Regions from separate parts of the Mesorhizobium sp. WSM4983 genome, predicted to be linked through region 2. Evidence: predicted binding sites of a transcription regulator. Region 2 holds the regulator's gene; each other region holds the start of a gene.

What was found. The regulator LexA, encoded in region 2, represses DNA repair genes until DNA is damaged. The targets are predictions, from matches to a motif close to TGTTCNNNNTGTGTTCNG.
Region 1: P9254_RS04580 (ATP-dependent helicase) is a predicted target of LexA. The motif match lies at 2,175-2,192, and genes of this name have one in related genera.
Region 3: recA (recombinase RecA) is a predicted target of LexA. The motif match lies at 3,163-3,180, and genes of this name have one in related genera.

Annotation. Positions count from the first base shown of each region.
Region 1 covers NZ_JARTVM010000001.1:904,180-911,472, reverse strand. Annotated here, with positions in the region: gene P9254_RS04580 (ATP-dependent helicase) at 1-2,134, opposite strand, end outside; gene P9254_RS04575 (glucose/quinate/shikimate family membrane-bound PQQ-dependent dehydrogenase) at 2,317-4,629, shown strand; gene P9254_RS04570 (dienelactone hydrolase family protein) at 4,972-5,874, shown strand; partial or broken gene P9254_RS04565 (EamA family transporter) at 6,030-6,945, opposite strand; gene P9254_RS04560 (Lrp/AsnC family transcriptional regulator) at 7,034-7,293, shown strand, end outside.
Region 2 covers NZ_JARTVM010000001.1:189,047-196,339, forward strand. Annotated here, with positions in the region: gene trpC (indole-3-glycerol phosphate synthase TrpC) at 1-310, shown strand, start outside; gene moaC (cyclic pyranopterin monophosphate synthase MoaC) at 313-792, shown strand; gene P9254_RS01040 (molybdopterin molybdotransferase MoeA) at 794-1,999, shown strand; gene lexA (transcriptional repressor LexA) at 2,116-2,850, shown strand; gene P9254_RS01050 (ComEC/Rec2 family competence protein) at 2,834-5,296, opposite strand; gene gltX (glutamate--tRNA ligase) at 5,399-6,823, shown strand; gene gltA (citrate synthase) at 7,005-7,293, shown strand, end outside.
Region 3 covers NZ_JARTVM010000001.1:378,197-385,489, forward strand. Annotated here, with positions in the region: gene alaS (alanine--tRNA ligase) at 1-1,735, opposite strand, end outside; gene recA (recombinase RecA) at 2,005-3,105, opposite strand; gene P9254_RS02020 (carbohydrate kinase family protein) at 3,386-4,324, shown strand; gene P9254_RS02025 (pseudouridine-5'-phosphate glycosidase) at 4,374-5,291, shown strand; gene P9254_RS02030 (TfoX/Sxy family protein) at 5,295-5,618, opposite strand; gene P9254_RS02035 (GFA family protein) at 5,708-6,205, shown strand; gene P9254_RS02040 (DUF2199 domain-containing protein) at 6,214-6,732, opposite strand; gene sufA (Fe-S cluster assembly scaffold SufA) at 6,733-7,119, opposite strand; gene P9254_RS02050 (SUF system Fe-S cluster assembly protein) at 7,228-7,293, opposite strand, start outside.

The sequences.
Region 1 (7,293 bases), 720 kb from region 2:
TCTGGCGGTTTGAGACGAACCAGACGTGCAGGTTCTTTTTCGCGCGCGTCAGGCCGACATAGGCGAGGCGGCGTTCTTCCTCGAGGCCGGAGCGGCCGCCTTCGTCCAGCGCGCGCTGATGCGGGAACAGACCTTCCTCCCAGCCGGGCAAGAATACGGTCTCGAATTCAAGCCCTTTCGCCGAATGCAGCGTCATGATGGAGACCGCATCGAGCGATTCGCCCTGCTCTGCCTCCATGACCAGCGCGACATGCTCGAGGAACGAACGCAGGGATTCATACTCCTCCATGGAGCGGATCAGTTCCTTAAGGTTCTCCAGCCGCCCGGGCGCTTCGGCCGAACGGTCGTTCTTCCACATGTCGGTGTAGCCGCTCTCCTCGAGGATGGTCTCGGCGAGCTCGGTGTGCGGCGTGGTCTCCAGCGCCTTCTGCCAGCGCTCGAAATTGGCCGCGACCTCGCGCAGCGCGGCGCGCGGCTTCGGCTTCAACTCGTCGCTTTCGGCGAGTGTCGCCGCGGCCTCAAGCATCGGGATTTGCATGGCGCGCGCGGTGTCGTGGATCTGGCGGATGGTGGCTTCGCCGAGCCCGCGCTTCGGCACGTTGACAATGCGCTCGAAGGCAAGGTCGTCGCCGCTGTTGGCGACGACGCGGAAGAAGGCCAGCGCGTCGCGGATTTCCAACCGTTCGTAGAAGCGCGGGCCGCCGATGACTCGGTAGCTCAAGCCGAGCGTGATGAAGCGGTCTTCGAAGGCGCGCATCTGGAAGGACGCGCGCACCAGGATCGCCATATCGTTGAGGTTGTGCTTTTGCCGCTGGTAGGCCTCGATCGCCTCGCCGATGGCGCGCGCCTCTTCCTCCGAATCCCAGGCGGCATGGACATGCACCTTGTCGTCCTCGGGGTCGTTGCGGTCGGTGAACAGCGTCTTGCCGAAGCGGCCCTCATTGTGGGCGATGAGATGCGAAGCCGCACCCAGTATATGCGCGGTGGAGCGGTAGTTGCGCTCCAGCCTGATGATGGTGGCGCCGGGAAAATCCTTGTCGAAGCGCAGGATATTGTCGACCTCGGCGCCGCGCCAGCCATAGATAGACTGGTCGTCGTCGCCGACGCAGCAAATGTTGACAGTGGATTGACGCCGGTTTCCCTCCCCCTTGAGGGGAGGGTGGCCGGGTGAAGCCCGGTCGGGAGGGGTCCTCGCGGCAGTGCTCGACGCTCCGGCGCCTGATGACTGGGCGGCGCCTTCCGCGGCGACCCCCTCCGTCCGCTTCGCGGACACCTCCCCCTCAAGGGGGGAGGATTGCGGCCTCTGCGCCAACAGGCGCAGCCACATGTATTGCGCGGTGTTGGTGTCCTGGTACTCGTCGACCAGGATGTATTTGAACTTGCGGTGATAGTCCCTCAGCACGTCCGGATAGGCGCGGAAGATGCGGATCGGGTGATAGAGGAGATCGCCGAAGTCGCAGGAATTCAGCGTCTGCAGCCGCTCCTGATAGGCCTTGTAGAGCTGGCGCCCCTTGCCGTTGCCGAAGCTGCGCGCGTCGCCTTCCGGAATCTCGTCGGGGCCAAGGCCCTTGTTCTTCCAGTTGTCGATCATCTGCGCGAAGGTCTTGGCCGGCCAGCGCTTGTCGTCCAGATTTTCGGCCTGGACCAGCTGCTTGATCAGCCGCACCACGTCATCGGTATCGAGGATGGTGAAATCGGATTTCAATCCGGCAAGCTCGGCATGCCGGCGCAGCAGCTTGACGCCGATCGAGTGGAAGGTGCCGAGCCAGGGCATGCCCTCGACATTCTGCTCGCCGATCAGCAAGCCGATGCGCTGCTTCATCTCGCGCGCGGCCTTGTTGGTGAAGGTGACGGCGAGAATCTGCGAGGGGAAGGCCCTGCCGGTGGCAAGGATGTGGGCGATTCGCGTGGTGAGCACCCGCGTCTTGCCGGTGCCGGCGCCGGCCAGCACCAGAACCGGGCCTTCGGTCGTTTCAACAGCGAGCCGCTGTTCGGGATTGAGGCCGTTCAGATAATCGGGCGCACGGTTCTGCGCGTTGCGTGCGGCCATGGCGCGCGCGGCAAGGCCGGATGGGGCGGCGGGCCGCGCATTCGGTTCGTCAAAAAAGGGCATGTCTTCCGAAAAGCCGGACATCGCCCCCGAATGTAGTGATTCGGCAGCGAAAGGCCAGAAGTGTCTCCGTTTTGTTCTAGTTGTTCCTGTTCGGGGCCGCCTTGACAGGCGCAACTTGCGAGAGAAAGCTGCCAACAGGGCAGGGACGGCAAGCCGTTGCCTCAGAGGCGCCGCAAGCGCGCAACAGTCGAAGGAGTATCGTCTTGGCTGTCACCATCACCTCCCTCGTCCTTTTGCTTATCGGCCTGGTCCTCGGCGGCGGCGGCATCTGGCTGGTGACGTTGGGTGGCAGCTGGTACTACCTGATTACCGGACTGGCCTTCCTGATCACCGCCTGGCTCGTTTTCCGCCGCAGATCGACAGGGCTCTGGCTCTATGCCGCGATCGTGCTCGCCTCGCTGTGCTGGGCGGTGTGGGAAACCGGCTTTGATTGGTGGCAGCTCGGCCCGCGCGGCGGCATCATCGTTCTCATCGCGCTCTGGCTGCTGACGCCATGGGCCAGGCGGGGATTCACCGGTCCGGACGGACGCGCTCCGCTCATCCTGGCGGTGCTCGCATCGCTTGCAGTGGCTGGCTATTCGATGACCGCCGATCCGAAGGACATCGGCGGCACGCTCACCACCGATAAGGTGACGCCGACGGCCAATCTCGGCGGCGACATGCCGGCGGGCGAATGGCATTTCTACGGCCGCACGCCGTTCGGCCAGCGTTACTCGCCGCTCGCTCAGATCACGCCGGATAATGTCGCCAAGCTGCAGCCGGCCTGGACCTACCGCACCGGCGACATGAAGGGTCCGGACGACATCGGCGAGACGACCTATCAGGTAACGCCACTCAAGGTCGGTGATGCGCTCTACATCTGCACGCCCCACAATTTCGCCATCGCCATCGATGCCGCGACCGGCAAGGAGAAATGGCGCTACGACCCGAAGATCAAGCTCGATCCCAACCGCCAGCACCAGACCTGCCGCGGAGTTTCCTATTACGCCGATGCGAAGATCGCGGCGGGCCAGCCCTGCGCGGCACGCATCTACCTGCCGACTTCGGACGCCCGGCTGATCGCTCTCGATGCCGCGAACGGGCAAGTTTGTCCGTCCTTCGCCGAAGGCGGCACGCTGAACCTGATGGCCAACATGCCCTTTCCGAAGTCGGGCTATTACTATTCGACCTCGGCGCCGCTCATCCTCGCCGGCAAGATCATCGTTGGGGGCGCGGTCAACGACAATTATTCGACCGAGGAGCCGTCGGGCGTCATCCGCGCCTATGACGCGGGCACCGGCGCGCTGTTGTGGAATTGGGATTCCGGCAAACCGGATCAGACGACGCCGCTGCCGGCGGGGCAGAACTACACCAACAACTCGCCCAACATGTGGTCAACGGCGAGCGCCGACGAGAAGCTTGGCCTGCTCTACCTGCCGCTCGGCAACCAGACGCCCGACCAGCTCGGCATGGGCCGCAGCGCCGATGTCGAAAAATTCTCCTCCTCGATCACTGCGCTCGACCTCAACACCGGACAGTTGCGCTGGGTGCGCCAGACGGTGCATCACGACCTGTGGGACATGGACGTGCCGGCGCAGCCGACGCTGGTCGACATCACGACGGGGAGCGGCGTGGTGCCGGCACTGGTAGGGCCGACCAAGCAGGGCGATCTTTATGTGCTCGATCGGCGCACTGGCGAACCGATCATTCCGGTGAAGGAAGTGCCGGCACCGGGCGGAGCGATCGAAGGCGACCATACCTCGCCGACGCAGCCGTCCTCCGACCTGTCGTTCAACCCGAAGCCGCTGACCGGCGCCGACATGTGGGGAATCACCATGTTCGATCAGCTGGCGTGTCGGATCGAACTGAAGAGACTGCGTTACGAGGGACGCTACACGCCGCCCTCGCTGCAGGGCACGCTGGTCTATCCCGGCAATTTCGGTGTGTTCAACTGGGGCGGCGTCGCGGTCGACCCGGTGCGACAGGTGATGTTCGGCATGCCGACTTATCTCGCTTTCACGTCGAAACTCATTCCGCGCGCGGACGTGCCGCCGCCCGGCGACACCAAGGGCAGCGAGCAGGGGCTCAACCGCAATGAGGGCGCGCCTTACGCGGTGGTGATGGGGCCATTCCTGTCGCCACTCGGCATTCCCTGCCAGGCGCCGCCCTGGGGCTATGTCGCCGGCGTCGACCTGAGAACCGGCCAGATCGCCTACAAGCATCGCAACGGCACCGTCTACGACATGACGCCGCTGCCCCTGCCGCTCAAGGTCGGCGTTCCAGGCATCGGCGGGCCGATGATCACGGCCGGCGGCGTCGCCTTCCTCGGGGCCGCCGTCGACGACTATCTGCGTGCATATGACCTTACGACGGGCAAGCAGCTCTGGCGCGCGAGGCTGCCGGCCGGCGGCCAGTCGACACCGATGACCTACACCGTCGCCGACGGCCGCCAGTTCGTGGTCATCGTCGCCGGCGGCCACGGCTCGGTCGGTACCAAGCCGGGCGATTATGTGATGGCTTACACGCTGCCCAAGTAGACGAGGACATCCAATCGCGCCGGCCTTTTTCGCCGAGCACGTGGCCAAGCGCCTGCAGCGACGACAGCAAGCGCCGCCTCAGCCAGCCGCTACGCCGGCGGCCATCACGTTCCCGGCATTCCCCTTTTTGCCTTTCGGACCGGGCGGGGCCGCTCCGCAGTTTCCCGTCCCACCGTGACAGCACCATCAACTTTTTCGGAATGACCAAAATGTGATGGATGCAGAAGCCACCGGCAATCGTCATGGTCGAAGTTCGGATCGAGTGCCGTTGTCGCCGGCGGATGACTGGACCGTGCGCGTTCTAACCCTATCTTGCGCGTCAAACAGTCGTCGAGGAGAGCCATGACCGAACCTGTCGCCAAGCCTGTCGTCACACAGCCCATCGTCACTCAGGCGATGATCGATGCCTATGACGAATATACGCATCTGACGCTCGACCGGCGGCGCTTCATGGAGCAATTGACTCGGCTCGCTGGATCGGGCGCCGCGGCCGCCGCGATCGCGCCGATGCTGGCTGCGAATTCGGCCAAGGCGGCGATCGTCGCCGAGAACGATCCGAGGGTGAAGGGCGAGGACATCACCTATCCCGGCAGCCGCGGCGAGATGAAGGGCTATCTGGTCAAGCCGGCGAATCACTCCGGCAAACTCGGCACGGTGATCGTCGTCCATGAGAACCGGGGGCTCAATGGGCATATCCGCGACGTCGCCCGGCGCGTGGCGCTGGAAGGCTTCGTCGCGCTGGCGCCGGACTTCCTGTCGCCGCTCGGCGGCACGCCAGCCGACGAGGACAAGGCGCGCGACATGTTCAGCAAGCTCGATGCTGCCCAAGTCGCGGCCGACGGCGTAGCCACGGTCGCCTATCTCAAGGCTTACCAAGACAGCAACGGCAAGGTCGGGGCGGTCGGCTTCTGCTGGGGCGGCGGCACGGTGAACACGCTCGCCGTCAATGCGCCGGACCTCAGCGCCGGCGTCGCCTATTACGGCATGCAGCCGAAGGCCGAGGATGTGCCGAAGATCAAGGCGGCGCTGCTGCTGCATTATGCCGGGCTGGACGAGCGCATCAATGCCGGCATCGACGCCTACAAGAAGGCGCTCGACGCCGCGCATATCGAATACACCGTTTATGTCTATGACGGCGCCAACCACGCCTTCAACAACGACACCTCGGCCGCGCGCTACGACAAGAAGGCGGCCGATCTGGCCTGGGGGAGGACGGTCGCCTTCCTTAAGGAGAAACTGGCCTGAGGTGTGTTGATATTCAGGTGAGCCCGGCCTGCGAATGGCGGCTTCCTGCGCTTCCGGTGCTCACGTACTTCAAAGTACGCTCCGCTCCGGTTCTCGGAATCCACCATTCTCGGCTCGGCCTGACCTGAAGCTCAACACACCTCGACGGCGGCGGATCACTCCGGCGCTGGCTTGTGCATGGCGACGCCCGCCACAACCAGCGCGATGCCGAGGCAATCGGTGAGGCTCGGAACCTGCCTGAGCACGACCACGCCGATCAGGGTCGCGGTGAGCGGCAAGAGCGATAGCATGAGCGCGAAGCTCGCGCGCGCCAGCCGCGCCATGGCGAGCTGATCGCAAATGTAGGGGATGACGGAGGAGCAGAGGCCGACGCCGATACCGGCGATCAGCAGTTGCGGCGCCGAGAAGGCTGGCAGCGCCTCGCTGAAGCCGACCGGCAGCACGACGAGCAAGGCGATCGCCATGGCGGTGCCGAGGCCGGCGATGCCGAGGCCAGTTCGGGCGATGCGGTGGCCCAAAACGATATAGCCGATGAACAGCGCGCCGTTGAGAAAAGCCCAGAACAGGCCGACGGGATCGCTCGACCACTTGACATCGATGAGCAGCAACGTGCCGGCGACAGCGATGGCGAGCGCCGCGAAATTGCGCGGGGTTCTGAGGCCGACCATCGCGACGCCTATGGTGCCGACAAATTCGATCGCGGCGACTAGCGAGATCGGCAGGCGGTCTAGAGCCAGATAGAAGGCGCAGTTCATCACCGCCAGGCAGGCGCCGAAAGGCCAACAGCAGCAGGCGGGCCGAGCGGTCGGCGCGCGTGAAAACCGCCCATGGCCTGGTAAGCGGCGCGAAGACGAGCGCGGCCGTGGCGATGCGCAGCCAGGCCATGCCGAGCACGCCGACCTGAGCGAACAGCAGCACGGCGAAGGCCGGCCCAAGATAGTGGAAGATCGCGCTGACGCAGAACCAGACATGCGGCGGCACCGCATCGGCCAGTCCGGCGAGGGCAGGGCGTGCAGCGTCGGTGTCGCTGCCGGCCCGGTTTGTCGGATGAACTTGCGCTTCAGAATTCATAGGGTCATTATCGCAGGCGAACTTCGCGACTTATATGGATGATGCACGGCTCCGATCACCGTTCACCTTCTGAAGAAAAGAGAATTATTTGAAACGCCTTCGAAATGAAAATGGCGAGCTGGATGCGGCGGACCTGAAAATCCTGCGACTCCTGGAAAAGGATGCGCGCACCAGCACGGCGGAACTGGCGCGCGCCGTCGGGCTCTCGGCGCCGAGCGTGGCCGAACGCATTCGCAAGCTGCAGGAGAATGGCGTGATCGAAGCCTATACGGTGAAGATCAATCCGACGGCGCTCGGCATGAAGCTGTCGGCATGGCTGCGAATCAGGCCGGTCCCGGGGCAGCTTGC
Region 2 (7,293 bases):
GGTCGAGGTGCATGACGAACAGGAGATGGAACGCGCGCTTCGCCTCTCGTCGCGGCTGATCGGCATCAACAACCGCGATTTGAGAACCTTCGAAACCAGCCTCGACGTTTCCGAGCGGCTTGCCGCCATGGTCCCGGACGACCGGCTGCTGGTCAGCGAGAGCGGCATCTTCACCCATCAGGACTGCCGGCGGCTGGAAAAGAGCAAGATCGGCACCTTCCTCGTTGGCGAAAGCCTGATGCGGCAGGCCGACGTGGCCGCCGCGACCGCCCTTCTGCTGACGGGCAAGGCGCCGGCCGAGGCCGTTTGAGGATGCCCGCGCTTACGCATCTCGGCGCCAAGGGCGAAGCCAACATGGTCGATGTCGGCGGCAAGGCCGAGACGACGCGCACGGCCATCGCCGAAGGGTATGTCACCATGCAGCCGGAAACGCTGGAGATGATCCTGGCCGGCGACGCCAAGAAAGGCGACGTGCTGGGCACGGCGCGCATCGCCGGCATCATGGCGGCCAAGAAGACGCATGAGCTCATCCCGCTTTGCCATCCCCTCCTTCTCACCAAGGTTGCCGTCGAGATCGAGCCCGACCACGCGCTCCCTGGCCTGAGGGTCAGCGCGCTTGCCAGGGTTACCGGCAAGACCGGGGTGGAAATGGAGGCGCTGACCGCGGCGTCGGTCGCCTGCCTCACCATCTACGACATGGCCAAGGCAGCGGACCGCGCCATGGCGATTTCCGGCATCAGGCTGGTCGAGAAGACCGGCGGCAAGTCGGGCGACTACAAGGCCGGTTCTTAGCATGGCTTTGCTTCCGGTCGCCGAGGCGCTCCAACGCCTGTTGGACGGCGCGACCGCGCTGCCAGGCGAAAGCGTGCCGCTGGCCGAAGCAGCCGGCCGGGTGCTGGCCGACCCGGTGGTGGCTCTGCGCACCCAGCCGCCCTTCAATGCGTCGGCGATGGACGGCTATGCCGTACGGGCCGCCGACGTAGCCTCGGCGCCGGCCCGGCTCTCCGTGATCGGCATGGCGCCCGCCGGGCGTGGCTTCACCGGCTCTGTCGGCAAGGGCGAGGCCGTGCGCATCTTCACCGGCGCGCCGCTCCCCGAAGGCGCCGATACCATCGTTATCCAGGAGAATGTCCGCGATCTCGGCGGCGGCGGCATCGAAGTGACCGAGCCGACCGCGGAGGGACGCAACGTCCGTCGCCGCGGCCTCGACTTCTGCGAGGGCGACCTGCTCCTCGAAAAAGGCCGCCAGCTCGATCCGGCGGCGCTTTCGCTGGCGGCATCGGCCAACCATCCGAGTCTCAACGTGGTGCGGCAGCCGCTGCTCGCCATCATCGCCACCGGCGATGAATTGCTGCCGCCGGGCAGCGCGCTCGGCCCCGACCAGATCATCTCGTCGAATGCCTGTGGCGTCACAGCTACGGCCCAGTCGGTCGGCGCGCGCTCGCTCGACCTCGGCATCGCCGCCGACCGCAAGGACGCGGTCGCGGCCCTGGTCAAGAAGGCGGTCAAGGCCGGCGCCGACGTCATCGTCACGCTTGGCGGCGCCTCCGTCGGCGACCACGACTTGATCCATGACGTGCTGACCGGCGAAGGCATGCAGCTCGACTTCTGGAAGATCGCCATGCGTCCCGGCAAGCCGTTGATGTTTGGCCGGCTCGGCGACATTCGCTGCATCGGCCTGCCCGGCAATCCGGTCGCAAGCCTGGTCTGCTCGCAGGTGTTCCTGAAGCCGCTTCTGGCGCGGCTGGGCGGCCGGTCCTGCCGGCAGGAAATCCGCACGGCCCGGCTAGGCGCCGCAATGCACGCCAACGATCTGAGGCAGGACTATGTGCGCGCCGTGGTCCGCGAAGATGCGGGGGGGTTGATCGCAACACCGTTCGGCATCCAGGATTCCTCGATGTTGAGGATGCTCGCCGATGCCAATGGCCTGATCGTGCGCCAACCCTTCGCACCGGCGGCTGAAGCCGGCGAGGAATGCACCGTTCTGATGTTACGCTGAACAAAACGTCAACACATTCACTAAACTTTAAACGGTTGCGGAACACAACTGGAACAGATAGTGTTTGTTCTGGGTTTGTTTTTCTGATTCTGGTTTCAGAACCCATGGGGGCCGCCATGCTGACGCGCAAACAACATGAACTGCTGATGTTCATCCATGAACGGCTCAAGGAAAGCGGCATTCCGCCGTCTTTCGATGAGATGAAGGAAGCGCTCGACCTTGCCTCGAAATCGGGCATCCACCGCCTGATCACGGCGCTGGAGGAGCGCGGTTTCATTCGCCGGCTTCCGAACCGGGCGCGTGCTCTTGAAGTGCTGCGCCTACCTGACTCGATCGCGCCCGGCCTCAATGCGGCGAAGAAATTCTCGCCGAGCGTCATCCAGGGCGGCCAAGGCAATCTCGGCCGCCAGATCAAACCCGCGGCGCCCGCCCGCACGCCGACGCCCAGCAATGACGACGACGCCGTTTCAGCCGTCTCCATCCCGGTGATGGGTCGCATTGCCGCCGGCGTGCCGATCGACGCCATCCAGCACCAGACGCATTCGATCACAGTGCCGCCGGACATGATCGCGGGCGGCGAGCACTACGCGCTCGAGGTCAAAGGCGATTCGATGATCGAGGCCGGCATCTTCGACGGCGACACGGTCATCATCCGCAACGCCAGCACTGCGAGCCCCGGGGAGATCGTCGTGGCGCTGGTCGATGACGAGGAGGCGACGCTGAAGCGCTTCCGCCGCAAGGGCGCCTCCATCGCGCTCGAGGCTGCCAATCCGGCCTATGAGACGCGCATCTTCGGTCCCGATCGCGTCAAGGTTCAGGGCAAGCTCGTCGGGCTCATCCGCCGCTACTGAGGGGCTGCGGCTTGGCTTTCGGCTTCTCGGGCTTCTTGTAAGGCGCCAACCCCCTCGCCTCACGCGAGTAGCGCCGCTGTTCGTGCCAAGGGCGGTACGGTTTTTCGACGGCGTATTGAATGGTTGCTCGCGCCGTCGCCGATTGCGGATCGAAGAAGACGGCGGCACTGCCGTCGCGCGCGAGCTGCCGCTTGGTGACAACGAGGACACGCGGATCGCGGCAGGGATTGTAGGCCGTGGCGTCGTTGATGACGATGAGGTCTGCGAAGTCGCAGGCAGGCCGGGCAGCTTCGCGTTTTTCGGCGAGCGCGACGATCGCGCCTGATGGATGCCGGCCAATGCAGAGATCGCCCGTGCAGTAAAAGGGCGATCCAGGCGGCAGGTCGACGGGATCGGCTATGTCCAGCGTGCCCTTGGCGAATGTCTCCGGCGGCACGATCGTTTCGGCCTTGAGCGCGCGTTTCCAGTTATCGGTGGTGAACTCGTTCGAGCGGGCACGATTGATGGCGAGTTCGCCGCCGCCGATCGGCATCGCCACCAGATGCGCGTCCTCCGAGATCAGCAGGTCGGGCGTGCGCACCTGCGGGATCATCATGACGGCCGCGGCAGCGAAAGGAATCGCGGCCAGCCTGAGCCACGTAGTCGCCATCGTGGCGATGACGAGCGCGATCGTCGCCAGCAGCACCGAATGGATCGAGATCAGGCCCACGGCATCGACCGGCGACCACTCCGAAATCCACGCCGAGATCGCGATCATCGCCGCCAGGCCCTTGCCCATCAAATAGAGGAAGGGCCCGTCGAAGCCGAACGGCATCATGACCGCGCTGGCGACGGCGAGAAACATCACGATCGTGACGATCGGCATGATCGCGAGATTGGCCAGCAGGCTAAGCGGCGAGACGCGCTGGAAATGCCAGATGGCAAACAGCGCCGTGGCACTTCCGGCAATGATCGACGTCATCGCGGCGCCACCTGCTCCGACTGCCAGTTTGTGCGACATGAACCGCAGGAACGAACGCTTTGCCGGCGGCGCTCTCACCTTGCCGGCGCGGTAGTCGGACCAGCCGGCATAGGCGCCGACAAGGGCGGCGGTTGCCGCGAACGACATCTGAAAGCTCGGGCCAACCACTTCATGCGGCGACACCAGGATGACGGCGATGGCCGAGATCGCCAAATTGCGCATCGTCAGCGCGGCGCGGTCGAAAAGCACGGCGATCAGCATCACGGCCAGCATGATGAAGCTTCGCTCGGCGGCGACCACCACGCCGGAGATGAGGAGGTAGGCGGCGATCGACATAAGCGCGATTGCCGCGGCATATTTCTTCACCGGCCGGCGTGACGAAAAATCCGGGAACAGCGCAAAGGCGCCGCGCAGCAGAAGCATGACCGTGCCGGCGACCAGCGCCATGTGCAGGCCCGAAATCGAGATGATGTGATAGATGCCGGTCCGCCGCATCGCCTCGTTGATGTCCTCCGGAATGCCGGCGCGCACGCCGACGATCAGTGCGGCGGCAATTTCGCCTTCGGGTCCGCCGACGGTGCTTCTGATGTGGTCGGCAATATTTTCGCGCGCGTTCTCGATGGCCGAGGCGATGCTCGTCTGGCCGATCGGGTCGGTTGGCGGAATGAGTTTCGGGTCGCCGAGGAAAAATCCGCTGCCGCCGATGCCGGAAAAATAGCTGTCGAAGGAAAAATCATAACTTTCCGGACGGACCGGCCCTGTCGGCGGCAGGAGCCGCGCGTAACCCGTCACCAGCGATCCGGCCTTCATGCCGGCCGGGATCCTGCGTGCCGAGACCCTGACGCGATCCGGTGCGTAGCGCAGCTTTGGATGCGCGGTCGAGACGAGATCGATGGTCAGCCTGACGCGGCCATTGGCCATTTCCTCGGCGATGACGACGCGGCCTGTCAGCCGCGTCTGGATTTCGGAGCCGAGCATCGGTGTAGCGGCGCGCCAGGTCTCGACCTTCGCGGCGACGAAGCCCAGCGCGCAAAACAGCGCCGCCATAAAGACCAGGTGTGTCTTCAGCCAGGGGCGCGAAACCGCCGCGCATAGAGCCATCAGCGCCACCGCCGCCAGCGGTCTGTAAAGATCCGGCTCGGCGCTCACGGAATAATAGAGTATCACGCCGGCGGCCAGGAACACCGGCACCAGCAGGAAGCCGATGCCGCGGTCGAGCTCGGTTGAGGCTGCCTCGGCCACACCCCGGCGAAACACGGAAAACGAGGCACGGCGGAACCGCCTGCGGATTAAGTCGATGGCCGCCGGCGGAGGAGCTTGTAGCGAAGCATCGCCGTCCGGCGGCAAAATCTCGGTGGCCGGACGCGGTACGGGAACCAAAACCGGTACTGCCTCGGCAGGTATGGTGTCGGCAAACAGCAGGCGCTCGCTCACGCCAGCCGCCGTCTCCTCGCCCTCCTCCGCACCCCGGCCACGTCCAGCCATCGGGTCTGCCCCTTGCGCCCCAGACCTCCTATGCTACATGAACGCCCACCGCGCGAAAGTCCGCGCAATCATGCCCGCTTCAGAGCTTCTTCCGAGAGTTCCATGTCCGACAAGGTCGTCACCCGCTTTGCCCCCTCGCCCACCGGCTATTTGCACATCGGCGGGGCGCGCACGGCGCTGTTCAACTGGCTCTACGCCAGGCACACCGGCGGCACGATGCTGCTGCGCATCGAGGACACCGACCGCGAGCGCTCCACCGAAGCGGCGACGGCCGCTATCCTGGACGGGCTGACCTGGCTCGGCCTCTCATGGGACGGCGAGGCCGTGTCGCAGTTCGAGCGAGCGCCGCGCCACCGTGAGGTGGCAGAGGAGCTCGTACGGCTGGGCAAGGCCTATTACAGCTATGAGACGCCTGCCGAGCTGGAGGCGATGCGCGAGGCGGCGCGGGCCAAGGGGCTGCCGCCGCGCTACAATGGCCAGTGGCGCGACCGCGACCCCTCCGAGGCGCCTCCCGGCGTCAAGGGCGCCATCCGCATCAAGGCGCCGACCGAAGGAGAGACCGTCGTGCACGACCGCGTGCAGGGCGAGGTGCGATTCCCGAACAAGGACCTCGACGACTTCATCATCCTGCGCTCGGACGGCAACCCGACCTACATGCATGCCGTCGTCGTCGACGATCACGATATGGGCGTCACCCACATCATCCGCGGCGACGATCACCTGACCAACGCCGCGCGCCAGACCGTAATCTACAACGCCATGGGCTGGACCGTGCCGTCGATGTCGCACATCCCGCTGATCCATGGTGCCGACGGCGCCAAGCTGTCGAAGCGCCACGGCGCGCTCGGCGTCGAGGCTTATCGCGCCATGGGCTATCTGCCGGAGGCCGTGCTCAACTATCTGGCCAGGCTCGGCTGGAGCCACGGCGACGACGAGGTGATGTCGATCAAGGATATGATCTCCTGGTTCGACATCGCCGACGTCAACAAGGGCGCCGCCCGGTTCGACTTCGCCAAGCTCGAGGCGCTGAACGGCGTCCATATGCGCAAGATGGACGACAAGGCGCTATTTGATATTCTCGTAGCCACCCTGCCCTATCTCGAGGGTGGCCCGGCGCTTGCGGCCAAGCTCGACGACAGGCGCCAGGCACAGCTGCTTGCTGCCATGCCGGGCCTCAAGGAGCGGGCAAAGACGTTGGTCGAGCTCGTCGATGGAGCCGGCTTCCTGTTCGCCGAGCGGCCCTTGCAGCTCGACGAAAGGGCTGCGGGGTTGCTTGGCAGCGACGCCCGCGCCATTTTGCGCGGTACCCATGCCGCGCTCGCCGCGATCTCCAGCGAATGGAGCGCCGCAACCGCGGAAGCCGCTATTCGCGACTTTGCGCAGGCCGGCGGCCATAAGCTCGGCGCCGTGGCCCAACCGCTGAGAGCCGCGCTCACCGGCCGCAGCACCTCGCCCGGCGTGTTCGATGTACTCGCCGTGCTCGGCCGTGAGGAGAGCCTGGCGCGGGTTGCGGATCAAATCGATTAGGAGCGAACTGGCCCAAGAAGATTGGCATTGAAAGGTGTGTTTCGCAGTGCAACATTAGGCCTTGGCCCAATCTGGCACGCACCTCCTAAAATGCGGTGGCAAGTTCGCGCATTCCGGTGATTTCGACGTGTCGTTTGCAGGAACTGCCTTGCCGGCATGAGAAAACATAAAGGAGTTTGCAATGAGCGAAGCTGCGACAAAACTGGAATCGGGCGGCAAGGCGCGTGAGTCGACCGCAAGGCTCGAGTTCGCCGGCAAGACGCATGAATTCAAGGTGCGAAGCGGCTCGACCGGGCCCGACGTGATCGACATCGGCGCGCTGTACAGCACCACCGGGGCCTTCACCTACGATCCCGGTTTCACCTCGACGGCAAGCTGCGAGTCGGCGATCACCTTCATCGACGGCGACGCCGGCATCCTGCTGCATCGCGGCTACCCGATCGACCAGCTCGCCGAGCACGGCGACTTCC
Region 3 (7,293 bases), 190 kb from region 2:
CCAGCACCTCACGCAGCGCCTCGTGGATGAGATGCGTCGCGGAGTGATTGGCGCGCAGCTTCGAACGGCGCGCGTGATCGACCTTTAGCTCCACGGCAGCGCCGGTCTTGATCGTACCGCGCGTCACCTTGCCCAAATGCACGAAAAGCCCGTCGGCCTTCTTTTGCGTGTCGGTGACCTCGATCGAGAAGCCGTCGCCGGAAATCATGCCGGTATCGCCCATCTGGCCACCGGATTCGCCATAGAATGGCGTCTGGTTGACGACGACGGCAACCGCGTCGCCCTGCCCGGCGCTGTCGACGATCTTGCCATCCTTGACCAGGGCCTGGATCAGGCCTTCCGCCTCTTCCGTCTCGTAACCGAGGAAATCGGTGGCGCCGGTCTGCTCGCGCACCGGGAACCAGACCGTCTCGGTCGCCGCTTCGCCCGACCCCGCCCAGTGCGCGCGCGCTTCCGCCTTCTGCCGCTCCATCGCAGCGGTGAAGCCGGCAAGATCGACCGAGATGTCGCGTTGGCGCAGCGCATCCTGCGTCAGGTCGAGCGGGAAGCCATAGGTGTCGTAGAGCTTGAAGGCCGTCTCGCCATCCAGCATGGCGCCGGCGTGCAGCTGTTCCGTCGCCTCCGAAAGCAGGCCGAGACCGCGGACCAGCGTCTTGCGGAAGCGCGTCTCCTCGAGCTTCAGCGTCTCGGTGATCAGCGCTTCGCCACGCACCAGTTCCGGATAGGCCTGGCCCATCTCGCGTACCAGCGCCGGCACCAGCTTCCACATCAGCGGCTCCTTGGCGCCGAGCAGTTGCGCATGGCGCATGGCACGACGCATGATGCGACGCAGCACATAGCCGCGGCCTTCATTGGAGGGCAGCACGCCGTCGGCCACCAGGAAGGATGACGAGCGCAAATGATCCGCGATCACGCGGAAGGATGCTGCGTTCTCCTGGTTGTGACCGTGCCCGAGCGCTGAGCATGCCGCATCGATCAAATGCCGGAACAGGTCGGTCTCAAAGACGCTCTCCACTCCCTGAAGGATCGAAGCCATGCGCTCCAGGCCCATGCCGGTGTCGATCGACGGGCGCGGCAGGTCGATGCGCTCGTCTTTCGTCACCTGCTCATATTGCATGAACACCAGGTTCCAGAATTCGAGGAACCGGTCGCCGTCCTCCTCCGGGCTGCCGGGCGGACCGCCCCAGATATGCTCGCCGCGATCGATGAATATCTCCGAGCACGGACCGCAGGGACCGGTGTCGCCCATCGCCCAGAAATTGTCAGAGGTCGGAATGCGGATGATGTGATCGTCTGAGAAGCCGGCGATCTTCTTCCAGTAGCCGGCCGCCTCGTCATCGGTGTGATAGACGGTGACCAGAAGCTTGTCCTTCGGCAGGCCGAATTCCTTGGTGATCAGGTTCCAGGCAAGCTCGATCGCGCGCTCCTTGAAATAATCGCCGAACGAGAAATTGCCGAGCATCTCGAAAAAGGTGAGATGGCGCGCGGTGTAGCCGACATTGTCGAGATCGTTGTGCTTGCCGCCGGCGCGCACGCTCTTCTGCGCGGTCGCGGCGCGCGAATAGGACCGCTTCTCCAGGCCGGTGAACACGTTCTTGAATTGCACCATGCCGGCGTTGGTGAACATCAGCGTCGGATCGTTGCGCGGCACCAGCGGGCTGGAGGCGACGATCTCATGGCCCTCCTTGCGGAAGTAGTCGAGGAATGTCGACCGGATCTCGTTCACGCCACTCATGGATACTGCCTTTTCGCGAAAACCGCCGGCCAGGCCGGCGGCAAATGGGCTTTCGTGTGTCAGAAGATAGATTGGCCTTTTAGCCGTAGCTCTTGACCCTGTCCAGAAACACGGAACCAACGCCAATCCTCCGGCCGGGCGGCCTGTGCCCTCGCCCCCCAAACGCAAACCGCCGGCACGAAGGCCGGCGGTTCGAACGCAGTACTAGGGAACTCGATTACATCAGCTTTAGATAATGGATCCGGATTATGGCCGAACTCCGGCAGTGCCTACATCGCGCCAGCCTCGTCCTCGAAGCTGTCGTCACCACCGCCTTCGGAGCCGCCGTTCTCGAGGAATTTTTCGGCGATCAGCCCGGCATTCTGCCTCAGCGCCAGCTCGATCTCGCGCGCCGTGTCCGGATTGTCGCGCAGGAAAAGCTTGGCGTTCTCACGGCCCTGACCGAGACGCTGCGAATTGTAGGAGAACCAGGCGCCCGACTTCTCGACCACGCCGGCCTTGACCCCGAGATCGACGAGCTCGCCGGTCTTCGACACGCCCTCGCCATACATGATGTCGAACTCGACCACCTTGAAGGGCGGAGCCAGCTTGTTCTTCACCACCTTGACGCGGGTCTGGTTGCCGACCACTTCGTCGCGATCCTTGACCGAGCCGATGCGGCGGATGTCGAGGCGCACCGAGGCGTAGAATTTCAGCGCGTTGCCGCCGGTCGTGGTTTCCGGCGAGCCGAACATGACGCCGATCTTCATACGGATCTGGTTGATGAAGATGACCATGGTGTTGGAGCGCGAGATTGACGCGGTCAGCTTGCGCAGCGCCTGGCTCATCAAGCGGGCCTGCAGGCCGGGCAGCGCGTCGCCCATCTCGCCCTCGATTTCGGCGCGCGGCGTCAGCGCCGCCACCGAATCGACCACCAGAACGTCGATTGCGCCGGAGCGCACCAGCGTGTCGCAGATCTCCAGCGCCTGCTCACCCGTGTCGGGCTGCGAGATCAGGAGGTTTTCGAGGTCCACGCCGAGCTTGCGGGCATAGACCGGATCGAGCGCGTGCTCGGCATCGACGAAGGCGCAGATACCGCCCTTCTTCTGGGCTTCCGCAACCGTGTGCAGCGCCAGCGTCGTCTTGCCCGAGCTTTCCGGCCCGTAGATTTCGATGATGCGGCCGCGCGGCAGCCCGCCAACGCCGAGCGCGATGTCCAGCCCCAGCGATCCCGTCGGCACGGTTTCGATCTCGACCACCTGCTCATTGGCGCCGAGCCGCATGATCGAGCCCTTGCCGAAAGCGCGCTCGATTTGCGACAGCGCCGCATCCAGAGCCTTTGATTTGTCCACTGCCTTATCCTCTACAAGCCGCAAACTATTCTGAGCCATGATACATCACCCCTTGGTCGTCAATGAAGGCCGGACAATCCGTGATCCCTGCCAGTTTGTACCTTTTTTGTTCTCATCTGGCAAGAGGCAGCAAATGACTGGAAAACAAACAATATCTGGATTTGTTCTATTTTTGTCTCACTAGAGATGGCGTGAACCAGTGCTGCTGATCCAAGCGAGATCTCGTTATCTGGGCGGCCCGAATCGCGACCCGATTGCGGGGCGATGCGCGGAAACCTAGTGTGCGCACGCAAACAATCAACGAGGTCACCTCCGCGGCATGCCGACATCCCCAAACATCCTGGCGCTGGGCGGCGCCCATATCGACCGGCGCGGCCAGGTCTCGGGCCCTTACGTGCCCGCCGCATCCAATCCCGGCATCATGCGCGAGGATGTCGGCGGCGGCGTCTTCAACGCGCTGCGCAGCATTGTGAAGCGCGGCGTCTCGGCCTCGCTGCTTTCGGTGCGCGGCGGCGATGCGGCGGGTGAGACCGTCGCATCGGCGATCGACGAGGCCGGCATCGCCGACCTTTCGGCGGTGTTCCTCGACCGCACGACGCCGAGCTACACTGCGCTGATCGACAGCGAGGGGGAGTTGATCGTCGGCTTTGCCGATATGGGCCTTTACGACCTCGCCTTCCCCAAGCAGATCCGCCGCGCCAAGGCGCGCGAGGCGATCGCCGAGGCAGACGCGATCCTCTGCGACGCGAACCTGCCAACGGCGGCCCTCGAGCGTCTGGTTGCGCAAGCCGGCGACAGGCCGATTTTCGCCATCGCCATCTCGCCGGCCAAGGTGGTGCGGCTGGCGCCGCTGCTCGGCAATCTTTCGCTGCTGTTCATGAACCGCCGAGAGGCGGCGGCGCTGGCTGGTGCGGATATTTCCGGCCGCGATCTTGTCGGGGAACTCAGGCGGCTGAGCTTGACGGCAGGCGTGATCACGGCCGGCAGTGCTCCGGTGCTCGGCTTCGACCAATCGGGCGTCTTCGCCATCGACCCGCCCTCCCCGCGACGAGTTGCCGACGTAACCGGCGCCGGCGACGCCCTGACCGGAGCAACGGTTGCCGCGCTGCTGCGCGGGCTGCCTTTGCGGAGGGCACTGCGCGAAGGTGTTGCCGCGGCGATGCTCGCCATCGAGAGCGCTGAGGCGGTACCGTCTTTCACCGCCGGCAGTTTTGGCCAGGCGCTTGCCCTTGTGCCCGAGGCACGGGTGGTGGCATAGGGCCACAAACTATCTTGCCGGAGTGTTTTCTCCGGAGTGGAGAACGGACATGACGCCCGAAACCGCCCGCCCCTTCATCGACATTCATCCGCCAGTGGCGGAGGCGCTTGCCGCCGGGCGGCCTGTGGTGGCGCTGGAAAGCACCATCATTACCCACGGTATGCCATACCCCGACAATGGCGCGATGGCCGCCAAGGTCGAGCAGATCATCGCCGAGAGCGGCGCCGTGCCGGCGACGATCGCCGTGGTCGATGGACGCATCAAGATTGGCCTTTCCGATGGCGAGCGCGAATCGCTTGCCATGACCGGCGACGCCATGAAGCTGTCGCGTGCCGATATCGGCTTTGCCGTCGCCCAAAAGCGCACCGGCGGCACCACCGTGGCCGCCACCATGATCGCCGCGCACATGGCCGGCATAAAGGTCTTCGCCACCGGCGGCATCGGCGGCGTCCACAAGGGCGCCGAAAAGAGTTTTGACATCTCGGCCGACCTCGACGAGCTGGCGCGCACGCCGGTCGTCGTCGTCTCGGCCGGCGCCAAGGCGATCCTCGACATCGAAAAGACGCTGGAAGTGCTGGAGACGCGCGGCGTGCCAGTCATCGGCCATGGCTGCGAGACCATGCCGGCCTTCTGGTCCAGGCAATCGCCCTTCCGCGCGCCGCTGACGTTGCATGCGCCTGAAGATATCGCGCATTTCTATCATATCCGGCAGGCGCTCGGCCTCGGCGGCGGCATACTGGTCGCCAATCCGGTGCCGCAGAACGACGAGATCCCGGCAGCCGAGATGGACGGCTACATCCAGGCCGCGCAAAAGGCGGCCGAAGCGCAGAACATCACCGGCAAAGCCGTGACGCCGTTCCTCCTGTCGTGGATTTTGGAGCTCACCGGCGGCCGCAGCCTCAAGACCAACATCGCGCTGGTCGAAAACAATGCGCGGCTGGCGGCGGAGATCGCGAAGGCGCTGTAAGCCTTATCTGCCCGCGCGCCGCCCCGCTTCATAAGCGCGCCGCGCCCAGACCGCCATTTCGTCGGGATCGTCGAAGGCGCTGTCGGGAACGCTCCAATAGGGCATCGCCACCTCCTTGCCGTGCCGCGAGCCGGTATAGGTCCATTGGCTACAGCCGGCGGCCTCGAATTCGGGGATCGTCTCCTCGTCGGCCTTCAGCATCAGTTCGCCGCGCACGACCACCGCGACGATGACGCCGTCGCAATAGATTCCCTTGCCGCCGAACAGTTTTCGGATGCTGATCGGCCCCAGGCTCTCGAACAATTCTTCGAGGCGGTCATTGTCCATGCCGCAATCATCTCATCCGGCATGGGCCTTGTCATCGCAGCAACCAACAGCATGCTGACAGGTTGAGACATGAAATGGAGTTTCGCGCCATGCCTGTCCTGCTCAAAGGCTCCTGCCGCTGCGGCGCCGTCCGCTTCGAGGTGGAAAGTCACACGCCCGTGCCGTTCATGCTCTGCTACTGCTCGATCTGCCGCAAGCAGCAGGGCGGCGGCGGTTTTGCCATCAATCTCGGCGCCGACAACGAAACGCTCAAGGTCACCGGCAAGCCCAATCTCGGCGTCTACCGCGCTGAGATCGAGGACGACGAGCATCCGCACTGCGAGGTCTCGACCGGCGAGCGCAATTTCTGCAAGACATGCGGCGCCGCGCTCTGGCTCTACGACCCGACTTGGCCGGACCTCGTCCATCCCTTCGCCTCGGCGATCGACAGCGACCTGCCGAAGCCGCCGGAAAAGGTGCACCTGATGCTGAAATACAAGGCGAGCTGGGTCGAGCCGGCGATCGGCGAGAACGACAAGGTGTTCGAGTTCTATCCCGAAGAATCGATCGCCGACTGGCACAAGCGCACCGGCTTGTGGATGGACTAAGCCTGAATCTAAGAGCGATGGGTTAGCGCAACCCAGCGCTCGATCTGCCTCACATCTACCCCTTCGCGCTGCGCGGCGACCAAGGGGTGGTCTGCATCATGCAGAAAAACCCTGGGACGCAGATTGCCGGGCTGAAACACAACATTGGCATACAGGTGCATCGAGCTCGGATACTCAGGAATGTCGTGCATCAAATACCCGAAGCAGAGCTCGTCCTCATATTGGCCGCTATCATACCCGGCTCGATAGACATTCCAGCTTCTTTCCGAGACCGACATCCAAACACCGAAACAGAACTCTTCGGACAACTGAGGTACCGGCAAGGGCAGCAGGCAACGAATGAAGCGGTCTGTTTGCCCCGTGGCGTAGCTCACCACGCAAAAATCGTCGTTCCTGCGGAAAGTCGACCGAGCTACCTCGTCAAGCGCGTCTGGATTCACCGGTGCGCCAAAGGCTATATCGGTGGGAAGTCCGGTGAACTCCTGGTCACAGCAGGCACATCGCCAGCGATATGCCTCGGCGCTCACCTAAGCAGCGCTTGAAGCGCGCGCCTCCGCCAGCGCCTTGAGATCGGCCGGCTTCAGCTCGACGGATTCGCCGCAGCCGCAGGCCGAGCTCTGGTTCGGGTTCCTGAAGGTGAAGCCGGTTCGCAGCGTCGTCTGCTCGAAATCCATCTCGGTTCCGAGCAGGAAAAGCGCCGCTTCCGGCGCGACATAGACGTGCGCGCCGTCGCGCTCGATATGATCGTCCTTGGGGTTCGGCTCGGTGACCAGATCGACCGTGTATTCCATCCCGGCGCAGCCGCCCTTCTTGATGCCAAGGCGGATCCCATGCGCGTTGTCGCGCGTAGCGACGATCTCACGCACGCGGTCCGCGGCCTTGTCGGTCATCGTGATGACGGCGAAGCGTCCCATGTCATTCTCCACGTTCGCGCGGGTTCAAGGCCCGCGGAATGAGTCTGCCTTTAAGATGGTGAAGTTTCACCTTTGCTGCAAGCCAGCCAACCTTAGTGGGGTCGCTGGCTAGTACCATCCAACCGCGACCTGCGCCTCTTCCGACATCCGGTCGGGTGTCCACGGCGGGTCGAA